4 regions of the Parashewanella sp. 2304DJ23-3 genome follow, and region 2 is predicted to be linked to each of the others. Evidence: predicted binding sites of a transcription regulator. Region 2 holds the regulator's gene; each other region holds the start of a gene.

Region 1 (3,211 bases), on a different contig from region 2:
TATTTAACACCAACAAGACTCGAACACCATCATGAATTAACTAATGTCCTCGGGTTCGATGTGTTTCTAAAATATGAAAATCACAATTTAACCAACAGTTTTAAAATTCGTGGCGGGATTAATATTCTGCATCATGTGAAAAAAGCTGGATACCGAGGTGTTGTAACGTTTTCAACGGGCAACCACGGTCTTTCCGTTGCCACTTCTGCTCGCTTTTTTGGTCTTAAAGCTAAGATTGTGGTTCCTTTTGGTAGTAACCAATCCAAAATTTCAAAAATAAAAGCAACTGGAGCAGAATTGATTGAATTTGGCTCCAATTTTGATGAAGCCGCTTCTCTTGTTAATGATATTGCAGAAACGGAACATTTTTACTTTGTTCATCCAGCCAATGAACCAGAGTTGATTAATGGTGTCGCAACTGAGTTTCTAGAAGTTATTGAGCAACAACCCGATATCGATACTGTGATCTTACCAATAGGTGGAGGCAGTGAACTTGCTGCTGCAGTTACCGTTCTTAAGTCCATAAATCCAAAAATTGAGATTATCGCCGTTCAAGCTGAAGCTTCCTCTGCAGCCTATCAATCCTGGAAGTGTGGTCGAATCCTTTCAAATAAAAACCAAACCTTTGCTGGTGGATTTGCTACTGGCACAGCATATACGACTACGTTTGATATCTATAAAAATGCATTAACTGATTTTGTATTATTAACTGAAGACGAGCTATGGCGCAGTATAGGCTTAGTTCACCACTACACATCTAATCTAGTTGAAGGTGCAGGCGCATCATGTTTAATGGCAGCTTACAAAATAAAAGAACAGCTGCGACATAAGAAGGTTATGATTCAAATTAGCGGTGCAAATGCCTGTAGCAATGAATTAAAAAAGAGTCTTCATTACAGTACATTGGAAACAGGTTGTTTTGAATAATCAGATAATTTTCTTTTTATCACATAGTCAATCGATTGAGTTTAACTAGGAATAGAACATGGACAAGTTATTTTTAGGAATTAATAATCATGTGCTTTGCTTGAATAAGGCTAATGGCGAGGTTATTTGGAAAACTAAACTCAAAGGCTCAGGTATAACCAATGTTCATTATGAAGAAAAGCGTATTTATGCCTATTCAGGTGGACATTTGTTTTGCTTAGAAGCAATTGATGGAAAAATGGTGTGGACAAATTCATTGAAAGGAATGGGTTATAGTGCTTGTATTATTGCAACCGAGAACCAAAGCTCATCGAACGTAGCAAGCCAGATTGAAACTCAGCAAGCCATTGCTGCGAGTGTTGCAGCAGCTGGTGCAGTTGCTGCTTCTATCTAACTATCTTCTAAGTAGTACTTAAAACTCGTCACTTCTACAAAAAAAACAGAGCTGTTTCGCCTTTTTATCATTCAGAATAGCTCTGCTCGTTCAATAAATGCACATTTTCCGAGTGTATTTACTAATTTTGTTTCATTTTGCTATTATACTGTATAAATAAACAGTATGACGGGGTTTATGAAAATTATTCCTATAGCAGCACAGGCTGGGATCACGGGTTTTGAATCGCCAGCAGCTGAATATACGCAGCTACCACTCAGCCTTGATGAGCTTTTGATTGAGCACCCTAATGCGACATTTATTGGCAGAGCGTCAGGTAATAGCATGCGCGATGTGGGCATTTTTGATAACGATATTTTAATTGTGGACAGGCATGTGCAGTCGCAACATTTAGATGTCATTGTTGCGAATTTGAATGGTGAATTTATTTGTAAAGTTTTCGACAAACAGAACCAAAAATTACTTTCAGCTAACGGGTGTTATCAAGCCGTTACCATTACACATTTCGATGATTTTTCATTTGAAGGTGTTGTAGTGAAATCGATTCGTTGTTTTCGTCCAGCGGCACTATTACAGAGTTAACTTATGTATGCGTTATGTGATATCAATAGTTTCTACGCCAGTGCGCACGCGGTGTTTAGGCCTGACATTAGAAAAGACGGAATCATTGTTCTCAGCAATAATGATGGCTGTATTGTTGCCGCTAACCGTAAAGCAAAAGAGCTTGGTATAAAGAAGTTTGGACCTTATTTTCAAGTAAAGAAACAGTGTGAGCAATTAGGTTTACACGTTTTTTCGTCTAATTATGAACTGTACAGTGACTTGTCATCTAAGTTCATGCAAACAGTAGGGCGGTTCGCTCCGATTCAACATATTTACTCTATCGATGAGACCTTTTTAGATCTTCACCATTGCTTCCCAGCAATTCGTGATATTTCAGCTTATGGAGATTTAATCCGGAAAACAGTATGGAAAGAATGTCGTTTGCCAATTTGTGTTGGCATAGGTACAACGCTAACACTGGCAAAGCTAGCGAATCACACGGCAAAGTGTCATCGCCATTATAAAGGTGTGTGTGTGATCGATAATGAAACAGATAGACTAAACATACTTAAAGCGACTGCAGTCAATGACGTCTGGGGTATTGGAAAAAAAATAGGCCGTCGCCTTGAATCGATGAATATTAAAACGGCTTATCAATTAGCAAAAATGCCTCCGAGGTGTGCAAGAAAAAATTTTAACATCGAAATAGAAAGAACCGTTAGAGAGCTAAATGGACACATTTGCAAAACTTGGGATCAAGTTCAGGCAGATAAAAAGCAAATATTTAGTACCCGAAGTTTAGGTCGCAGAATTACTTGTCGTGATGAGTTACAACAAGCTTTAGCTAAACACGCAAATATTGCAGCACGTAAAGCTCGAAGCCAGAATAGTGGCTGCCAAAGCTTACTCGTATTCGCAGGAAGTTCACCGCACGACGATAGACCGCAACAATTTAAAACAATAATGAAGTTTGCGAGACCGACGAATTGTTCAACTGAACTAACTAAAGCAACAACTCGAGCTATCGACAAGTTATTCTGCACAGGCGTTCGCTATTACAAAATTGGAGTGGGTATGTTGGATTTATCTGATTTGAGTCATGAGCAATATGATTTATTTAATCAGAGTCAGAACAATTCAGAGTTAATGAAAGTATACGATGATCTCAATGACCGTTTTGGACCAGATACTATTTATTTAACCGCACAAGGCCAGAATCAACGATGGGCAATGCGCAGAGAAATGTTATCGCCACAGTACACGACAAATTGGAAGCACATTCCAATTATAAGGTGTTGATATGAGACACTCTGTAGTTGCGTACAATGTATATTATGTTAAATAGGG
Region 2 (3,211 bases):
TCATAATGCCAAAGACAATTACCCCGATTACGCAACAGATGTAAAAAATCGTCATATGTAGGTGATATACCTTATGACTTATTTCTGTTACCCCTTGAGTCATGTTAAAGCGCATTTCTTCAGCCCATACTGATGGGGTCAAGAAAGCCGCTAACATACAATACAACAATTGCTTCACTAGACGTCTCCTCTGCCAATTGCAAAAGCAACTACAAAGAAAAGTCACACGTTAATACTTAGCTCCATGCTAACTTTTCAGTTCCCTAAAAAAGCTTATCGATATCAAAGTGCAATGGTGGTGTTGTTGTTTTCGTTGACTCAATCGCTAATGACTAGCAGGTCGGTCATCCAGTAAATCTGTTTACGGCTCTGGGTGTATACCACTCGTGCGCTTACTGCTGAATTTACTCAAATTAAAATTTGAGATATCAACTTTATAAAACAGGGTCGTTAATTCGAATGTTTGTTAAGCGAAAAATTTCGCATTTTTGTAACAATTTAAGATTAGTTACTCACTCTACATTACTTGCTGTTTAAAGATTGATCAAGATCATGTTTCATGTAATTAGATGAAATATTAGTTAATTTTTTATTTTTGCGAATGTAAAAGGAGATTGTTGGTGTGAGTTTAATGTCCATGAATTTGTTAATGAAATGATCTTTTTCGAGGCAAGATTGAATGAGGTTGCGAGTTTAACTCAGAACCAGACTGGAGAATCATACCTTTGGCACAAGCGGATTTACTGACGAGTTCTAATCGACGAATATCTCGTTGATCGAGTGTTGATGTCCAACAAATAACAGCACTACTTGTGCCGTTGGTGAGTGCCTTTTCTAACGCCCACAGTGCTTCAACATCATCTTTGGTATGAACCAATAAAACACGATCCATTTTTACACCCGACTGGGCTAGGATGGATTTATAATTATTATGATTAGGGTTTATGAGAACAATCCAACGACCCTGATGGCTTAATGTGGCAAGTTCAGAGCTTAATGCGATCAGCTCTTGCTCACCGCTGCTTTTAATTTGGAGCGTTTGAATGCTCTGAATTTGATCTGAGTACAGGGTGTCTGGCTGAACCCAAACACCAGGGTGAGATGTTGCAGAAGAGCGAACTATCATAGCCACTCCCCGTTTCTTATCACACCGACAGCTAAGCCTTCGATAGAGAGTTGTTGGAAGCTTAAATCAATTTCAATGGGCTGATATTCTTCATTTTCGGCATGAAGATAAACGACGTTGCCTTTCTGTTCAAAGCGCTTCACAGTGACGTCATCTTCAACACGAGCAACAACAACTTGACCATTTGATGCTTGTTGTTGTTTATGAACAGCAAGTAAATCACCTTCCAAAATGCCAATATCTTTCATACTGTCGCCTTTAACGCGCAATAAGAAGTCTGCACCGGGTTTAAACAGGTTGCCATCAACTTGATAATATTGCTCAACATGCTCTTGAGCCAGTATTGGTTCACCTGCAGCGACTTGTCCGATCAAAGGTAGACCATCTTGAACCTCAAGTTCTTGAGATAGACGGATACCACGTGATGTGCCTGGTATGATTTCTATATAACCTTTTTTGGCTAAGGCTTTTAGATGCTCTTCAGCGGCGTTAGCACTGCGAAAGCCTAAACGTTTTGCTATCTCCGCTCGGGTAGGAGGCATGCCTGTTTCAGAAATATTCAGACGAATAAGTTCTAAAATCTCGGCTTGTCTGGCAGTTAAAGGTCTCATTTCTACACACTCGCTGTTCGCTTATACAGTTACTGTTATTATATACAGTAAAGTCCTGTGTGCAACCAATAATTAAGCAATCCTGTTTAGGTTATTTGCTATAAGTTTGATATCCTAGCGTTTTGACTCTTTTATATTTCAAGCGCTAAGTAGAAGAATGACTAAGCATAATTCCTGGTTTTTTAAGGCACTTCGTACAGTGCAAAATTGGTTTGTTCATACCGTCGTTGTCCCTCAGCAACCATTTTCTGATCTCAATTTAGATGCCGATAGACCGATTGTTTACGTGATGAAAACTGAGTCGGTGAGTGATATTTCAGCGTTAAGTGAAGTAACAGAATCACTGGGCTTGCCTAGCCCGTATGATGATATTCAAATCAAAAACGAATCAGTGCCAAGGGTTGTCTGTTTGGCACCTGCAAAGCCTATGATAGGCAAGGCATCAAAAACGAATGTTTTTTTAGGCAACTTTAAGCAGTTGTTAAATTTACACCAGCAAGATTCGTCTCTGGATGTTCAGCTATTACCTGTCAGTATGTATTGGGGAAGAATACCAGGCAAAGAAGATGACACGATGAAAGCGGCGGTGCTAGAGCGTGAAAGCCCAACGTGGTTACGCAAGTGCCTAATGATTCTGTTTTTAGGCCGTCATAATTTTATTCAATTTTCTAATGCTGTTTCATTGCGCTATATGGCGGATGAGCATGGAAGTGACGAACGAATTGCTCATAAACTTGCACGTGTTGCGCGAGTTCATTTTCGCCGCCAAAGAAAAGTGATGACTGGGCCTGATTTGCCAAATCGTCAAGTAATGTTTAAAGAGCTTTTGAATTCAGAAAGCATTCAAAAAGCCATTAATGAACAAGCGGCCAGTAAAAAAATCTCAAAGCAAGAAGCGAAAGCCAATGCTGAGAATTATCTTGATGAAATCGCAGCAAACTATTCAGATAGCTTAGTTCGTATTGCTGAGCGGTTACTGACATGGTTATGGAATAAGCTGTATAAAGGCATTAATATTCGTGGAGCTGAACTCGTACGTCAGCTGCATCACGATGGTCATGAAATTGTGTATGTGCCGTGTCATCGTAGTCACATGGATTACCTGTTGCTTTCATATATCCTTTATTATGAAGGCATGGTGCCTCCGCATATTGCTGCTGGTATTAACCTTAACTTTTGGCCGGCAGGCCCAATGTTCCGCAAAGGTGGCGCCTTCTTTATTCGACGCAGCTTTAATGGCAATAAATTGTATACCGCCGTTTTTAAAGGCTACCTCGATCTACTTTTTAATAAAGGCTATTCAGTAGAGTATTTCACCGAAGGTGGTCGCTCTCGCACAGGACGTCTACTCAACCCTAAAACGGGTATGTTAGCGATGACGGTAAGCAGTGTGCTTCGAGGCATCGAACGACCTGTAACCTTGGTCCCAGTGTATCTTGGATACGATCATGTCATGGAAGTTGCAACTTACCAC
Region 3 (3,211 bases), on a different contig from region 2:
TTTGGCCCTTAGCCTGAAAGTAGCCCTTTACCTCAGTAGCTTTGAGTTCAACTAAACTATGAATATCTGAATCTATCTGATTACGCGCTCGATCGCTTTCATGACTCACCAATATACTTGCTACGATTGCCAACATAATGGCAAGAGGGCTTACAATCATAATCACTAATTGCAAGCTGAGAGAACGCTTCAACACCCTCATTACGACTTCCTTTTTAATTTTATTATATTGGAATAGTTTATTTTTGATTGTGTAATACTAAAGTGCAACAAGCATTATTTTAAAAGAATTTTTATATTGTGATTAGACTATAACAATGAAACATTTCACTGCACAAATAGCGATTAGGTAGATAGGTATAAAATTAAACCACACAATAGTGCACTATGGTATTAGTTCTAATTGTGTAGGTTGTTCGCTTTGTTCAGAGGTAGCTTGAATGCGTAGTCCCACTGAAATACCAACAAGTCGAATTCCTCTTCTTTGGCCTCTAGCATGAGCTTCAACGAGCAACAGCTTAAATAACTTAGGTGAAATTTCATCACTTCGTTGTTCTACTGTGGTTTGTTGAAAGTCAGCAAACTTTAATTTAACCACTTGTTTTTGAATCTGACGCTCTTTAGCACTGCGTTGAACTCTTGCAGATAACTCTTTAATTAAGCCTACGAGTACGCCCTCACATTGCTCTAATTGAAATATGTCTTGAGCTAATGTTGTTTCCACTCCAACCGACTTTCGCTCACGAGAGGACACAATGGCTCGCTCATCTATGCCATAACTTCGTTCTATCAATATTTGCCCGAACTTACCAAGTTTTTGAATCAGTCTATTTTCATCAAATTGTTGAACATCTTCGCATGTTGATAAGCCCAGTTGAGCTAATTTTTCTTCTGTCACTTTACCCACACCTGGTATTTTTCGTAGAGACAACGTTTTAACAAACTCAGAGACTTGTTGAGGTGTGATGACAAATTGCCCATTAGGCTTGTTTAAGTCTGAGGCAACTTTAGCAAGAAATTTTACCGGTGCGATACCTGCTGATGCTGTTAACCCCGTCAATTCGAATATCTTGCTACGGATCTCTTCTGCAATTAGCGTCGCTGAACCATGACAATGCTGACTATCCGTCACATCAAGGTAGGCTTCATCTAAAGAAAGCGGCTCAATTAAATCGGTATATTGAGCAAAGACCTCTCTGATCTGCTGAGATACTTCCTTATAGACTTGCATACGTCCTGGCACTAAAACCAAATTAGGACAAAGTTTTAAAGCATGCTGAGTAGGCATAGCAGAACGGACACCAAATTCTCGTGCTGCGTAGTTGCAGGTTGAAATCACACCTCTACGCTCCCGGCTTCCCCCAACGGCAAGGGGTTTATCTCTATATTCTGGAAAGTCACGCATTTCTACAGCTGCAAAATAGCAGTCCATATCCACATGTATGATCTTTTTCATAAAGTACACCGACAACTGTATATATAAACAGTATATAAGTGTTGGACGTAATTTTATAGCTAAATTTTTCGTAATTTTGGTAAATTAAGTAATCCCTAAGCGCAGTAAAAGGGTAATTGAATAAGTAGGATTAAAATTCAAACGGATTGAGGCGCAACATGAAAAGACTACTGCTACTTTTGACTTTATTGATTAATTTAAATGCTACTGCGGCTGTAACAGATAAATCACCACTGGTGATCGGAGAATCCATTAAGTTGAAATCAAAAGCGCTTAATGAAACCCGTCAGTTCAATGTGTATCTTCCTGTCAGTTACTTCAAAACTCAATCAAAACGCTACCCTGTCATTTACCTTTTAGATGGTGGTTTGGATGAAGATCTTGTTCATATGAGTGGATTAACTCAATTTTTATCGTTCTCTTGGATAAACTCGATGCCGGAAGTGATTGTTGTTGGTATTCAGAATGTCGATCGGCGCCGTGATTTCACTTACCCAAGCTCAGATTTAACAGACCAAAAGGAGCTTCCAACATCCGGTAAGTCTCGTGTTTTTATTTCCCATTTAAACAATGAGGTGTTTCCGTTAATAGACGCTCACTATCGCACAACAAACAATAGAACTTTGGTGGGTCAATCTCTAGGAGGGTTGTTAGCCAGTACGATATTACATCAGCAACCCAACATGTTCACAAACTATCTGATTGTCAGCCCAAGCTTATGGTGGGATAAAGAGTCTTTATTATCTCAGCCTCTTGATTTAACCACCTTTAAAGGAAAAGTGTTTATAACGGTGGGAGAGGAAGGAGACATCATGAAACGGGTTGCAAAATCACTGTATGAAAAAACGCTTAAAGCAGGGTTAAAGCCAAATGCGGTAGATTTTCAGTTTTACCCAACATTAGATCATGGAGATGTTTTGCATCTGGGGGCTTATAAGGGACTTGGGTTTCTTTTTAATAAACCAGAAACTCGATGAGTAAACTCTGATAGGAAAAAACAAAAAGCGACATCAAATGATATCGCTGTTATTGAGGAGTGCAGAGTTATGGTTAAATAATTCTGTTTTTCTCTAACATCTCTTTACGAGCTGCTTCTTTTTCCATGCGACGTTTACGTCTGTCACAAGGATCATCGCAATCGCAGGCTTTTTCAATACCTAATGCACCTAGGCCACCACAACTGCCTTCTACAGCTTTTCTCTTTACGATATAGCCAATAGACATCAATAGGAAAAACGTTAATAACACCACAAAAGCGGCAATAAAGGTGCTCATAAGGACTCCACTACTCTTTTACGTATTTTTTGAAAGCATCACTGTAATGAACTTTGAATCCATCATCTTGCTTTTCGATGAGCATTATCGCTAAGTTTTGCTTTTTAGCAAGCGCTAACGAATCTTTAACGCCTAAAACCATCATCGCAGTAGCATAACCATCTGCAACCATACATTCTTTATTGAGTACGGTCACTGATGCTAAACGGTGTTGCACTGGCATCCCAGTTCTAGGGTCAATGATATGATTATAGCGCTTTCCGTTTTCTTCAAAATAATTTCTATAGTCACCAGAGGTTGCCATCGCCATATCTCCAGGTGTAATTACTTGCTGAACTTTACGTTCATCTGAAGTTGGTTTTTCAATCGCCACTTTCCAACCTGAACCATCTGTTTTTTTACCTTTAGCTCGTAACTCGCCACCAATCTCTACGAGGTAACCTGAGACATGGTACTTTTCTAATATTGCTGAGACCTTAT
Region 4 (3,211 bases), on a different contig from region 2:
AATCATTAAGTAACAAATCAATACTCATTTATGAGCCGCGTACTCTATCATCGAATATGCTCGCAAAGAAAATGCGCTTGTGGAACATTCACTATCGTATGGCGACATCTATCGATGATTTAAAAGCTAAGCTCGCTTCTTCATTAAGTTTTGACTATCTCATTTTAAGTTGTAATGGTTTATGCCATGAAAAAGAAGTGTCTGCCATTCTCGACATTGCTCAGCCTAAAGTAGGTCGCATATTTTTGTTGCATGATTGCCACCAAAATGAGCAGGACATCGAAAAGCTAAGAGGCTCTGTCGATGGCATCATTTCAACACCATTTACTGATTTAGCCCTAGCTAGGCAGCTTCTCTATTCACAAAATACTGAACAGCCAGCCGAGCCAGTCGATATAAAACAGCCTATCGTTAATGATAGAAAGAGCCTGACAGTTTTAGCCGTTGATGATAACCCAGCCAACTTAATGTTGATTAAAACCCTGCTTGAGGAACTGGTCACTAACGTGGTTACCGCTGCCAGTGGTGCTGATGCAGTAAAAATATCTCAAAGCCAACGCTTTGACTTAATCCTAATGGATATTCAAATGCCTGATATTGACGGTATTGCAGCTACTCAATTGATTAGAGAGAAGTCGGTCAATCGCAACACACCTGTGATTGCTGTTACCGCACACGCCATTGACGAAGAGAAGCAAAAAATTCTCAGCAGTGGTATTGAGGGCCATTTACCAAAACCTATCGATGACAAGGCACTCAGTAATGTGATTGATAAATGGGTTGTTCGCCCTAAGTTTACCCACTTTGATGTCCATACGTTAAATTGGGAATTATGCTTAACTCAAGCAAGCCAAAAACAAGAGTTGGCAATTGAAATGCTAAAAATGTTGCTCGACACAATGCCTGAAACAACTCAACTTATTGATGAAGCATTAGAGTCTAGAAACAATGAAGCTATGCTTGCCATTATTCATAAGCTGCACGGTGCTTGCTGCTACTGCGGAGTACCAACTACTCAGAAGCTTTGTCAGCAAATTGAGTCTGCTTTGAAGCAAGGACATACAGCAGAAATGCTAGAACCTGAAATTCTTGAGTTACTTGACGAGTTAACTAAGGTAGAATCTGCAATTAAACAAGTGATTTCGCAGCTGTCGTCGGAAATTAGTTAATGACTAAAAAAACAGGCTTTTTTAAGCGCCTTAAAGCGCTTAGTCTTCCTCAAAAACAACTCTTTGCCATCGCTCTTTGTCAAAGAATGTATCCAAATTATCAGCTTTTTTCTGAAGTCTGCGAATTTGGTAACCCACAAGTTTTAGATACTGCTTTAAACCTTTTATGGCAAAAGCAATATGACAACAAACTTAAACTGAATATCGATATTTACTTAGAGCGTTTAGACGAAGTTGCGCCTGAACCTGTAGATTTTGATTCTTACGGTGTTTTCCCTGCTTTAGATGCGGTTTCTGCATTAATTGCTCTGTTAAGTGCAATACAAAGTAAAGTAGAAGACGATATCACCAACATCAGTAAACTTTCCTCTAGCACAGTGGCTAATTACATCGAAGCTACTTGCGAACAAGAGTTAAGTGAAGCTGCACTGGATGATTATGTTTTTGAACATCCAGCTATGAATGAAGAGCGCGAGCTGCAATCAATGCTGTTAGATGTCATTGAAGAAAACAAGATATCACCAGCATTTGTAAAAGAGCTGCGTAAAGAAATTGTCGATAGTGGCATTTCAAATATTGGTATTAGCGTAAGCTAACAACCAAGCAAAACATATAAAGCCAGCTTTAAGCTGGCTTTTTTGTCTCTGTCTTTTATCGAATTTTTGATGAAACCTATTTACTGTATAAAAAATCAGTATATACTGTTTATCAATACAGTAGTTTTGATAATGACTGATCAATTACTTTTCACAACACATTGAATAGTAATGGATGCTAACAGGGACAACATTATGCTTTGCCAACTGAGTATCAACAATTTCGCTATCGTTCGTTTTTTAGAACTCGACTTCAGTAAAGGAATGACGAGTATCACTGGAGAAACTGGCGCAGGCAAATCTATCGCTATTGACGCACTAGGACTGTGCCTTGGAAATCGTGCAGATACACATGCTGTGCGTCCAGGTGCCAATAAAACAGAAATATCAGCGACATTTAATATTGATAAACTTCCTTTGGCAAAACGCTGGCTCGAAGATCAGGATCTTCATTGTGATGAAGAATGTATTTTAAGAAGAACCATTACTTCTGAAGGCCGCTCTCGCGCATACATCAATAGCAACCCTGTCCCACTATCACAACTCAAGTCACTTGGTCAGTTACTTATTGCCGTTCATGGTCAGCACGCTCACCATGCGATGCTAAAAAATGAACACCAATTAGATCTCCTTGATAGCTACGCTAACCATCAAGGTTTACTCAGTGATGTCGAGAAACAATATAAAAATGTTAAACGTATTGAATCTGAATTAAAACAGCTATTTGCCTCCCAAGAGGAACGTAAAGCTCGCCAGCAATTATTAGAATACCAAGTACAAGAATTTGATGAGTTTGATTTGAAGAAAACCGAATTTGAACACATTGAACAAGAACATAAAAAACTTGCCAACAGTACAGATCTAATCAGTCATTGCCAGCAGAGCTTAAACTTACTCTGCGACTCTGATGAAAATATTGAGTCAATGCTCAATCAAGCAAGTTCGCTCGCTGCTGATCTTGAATCATTTGATCCAGATCTTAAGACTGTCGGAGAAATGCTGAATAATGCGCTGATTCAAATTCAAGAAAGTAGCGGTGAAATTCAACATTATTTAAGCAACTTAGAACAAGATCCAGAGCATTTTGAGTACATTGAACAAAGACTATCAAAAACAATGCAACTTGCTCGAAAGCACATTGTTGCGCCAAACGAACTCTACTCTCATCATCAATCGATTAAACATGAACTTGAGCAAATCTCTTTAGATGAAGGAAAGCTTGATGATATGCATCTCACTCTTGATTCTGCTAAAGACAAGTATCAGCGAGCTGCAAAAAGGCTTAGTCAAAGCCGAAAGCGATATGCTAAAGAGCTAGATAAACTGGTTACTCAATCCATACACCAACTTAATATGCCTAAAGGAAAGTTTGAGATTGAAGTGAGCCATAATGAACACAACATTTCAAACATTGGTGGAGACAGTATTGAGTTTTTAGTGACGACT

The links. Region 2 encodes LexA, which represses DNA repair genes until DNA is damaged. Its sites were predicted from a motif close to TACTGTATNNNNATACAGTA; they were not measured.
Region 1: AC1EU2_RS08355 (LexA family protein) is a predicted target of LexA. The motif match lies at 1,468-1,487, and genes of this name have one in related genera.
Region 3: dinB (DNA polymerase IV) is a predicted target of LexA. The motif match lies at 1,470-1,489, and genes of this name have one in related genera.
Region 4: recN (DNA repair protein RecN) is a predicted target of LexA. The motif match lies at 1,869-1,888, and genes of this name have one in related genera.

Annotation. Positions count from the first base shown of each region.
Region 1 is NZ_JBWQOH010000003.1:78,871-82,081, forward strand. It holds gene AC1EU2_RS08345 (threonine ammonia-lyase) at 1-927, shown strand, start outside; gene AC1EU2_RS08350 (outer membrane protein assembly factor BamB family protein) at 986-1,321, shown strand; gene AC1EU2_RS08355 (LexA family protein) at 1,499-1,903, shown strand; gene AC1EU2_RS08360 (Y-family DNA polymerase) at 1,907-3,163, shown strand.
Region 2 is NZ_JBWQOH010000011.1:18,063-21,273, forward strand. It holds partial or broken gene coxB (cytochrome c oxidase subunit II) at 1-178, opposite strand, end outside; gene AC1EU2_RS16105 (SulA-like leucine-rich domain-containing protein) at 647-1,126, opposite strand; gene lexA (transcriptional repressor LexA) at 1,123-1,737, opposite strand; gene plsB (glycerol-3-phosphate 1-O-acyltransferase PlsB) at 1,895-3,211, shown strand, end outside.
Region 3 is NZ_JBWQOH010000004.1:116,586-119,796, forward strand. It holds gene AC1EU2_RS10410 (methyl-accepting chemotaxis protein) at 1-202, opposite strand, end outside; gene dinB (DNA polymerase IV) at 386-1,456, opposite strand; gene AC1EU2_RS10420 (alpha/beta hydrolase) at 1,615-2,433, shown strand; gene nqrM ((Na+)-NQR maturation NqrM) at 2,507-2,731, opposite strand; gene AC1EU2_RS10430 (FAD:protein FMN transferase) at 2,742-3,211, opposite strand, start outside.
Region 4 is NZ_JBWQOH010000001.1:443,703-446,913, forward strand. It holds gene barA (two-component sensor histidine kinase BarA) at 1-1,169, shown strand, start outside; gene AC1EU2_RS01895 (YjaG family protein) at 1,169-1,765, shown strand; gene recN (DNA repair protein RecN) at 1,961-3,211, shown strand, end outside.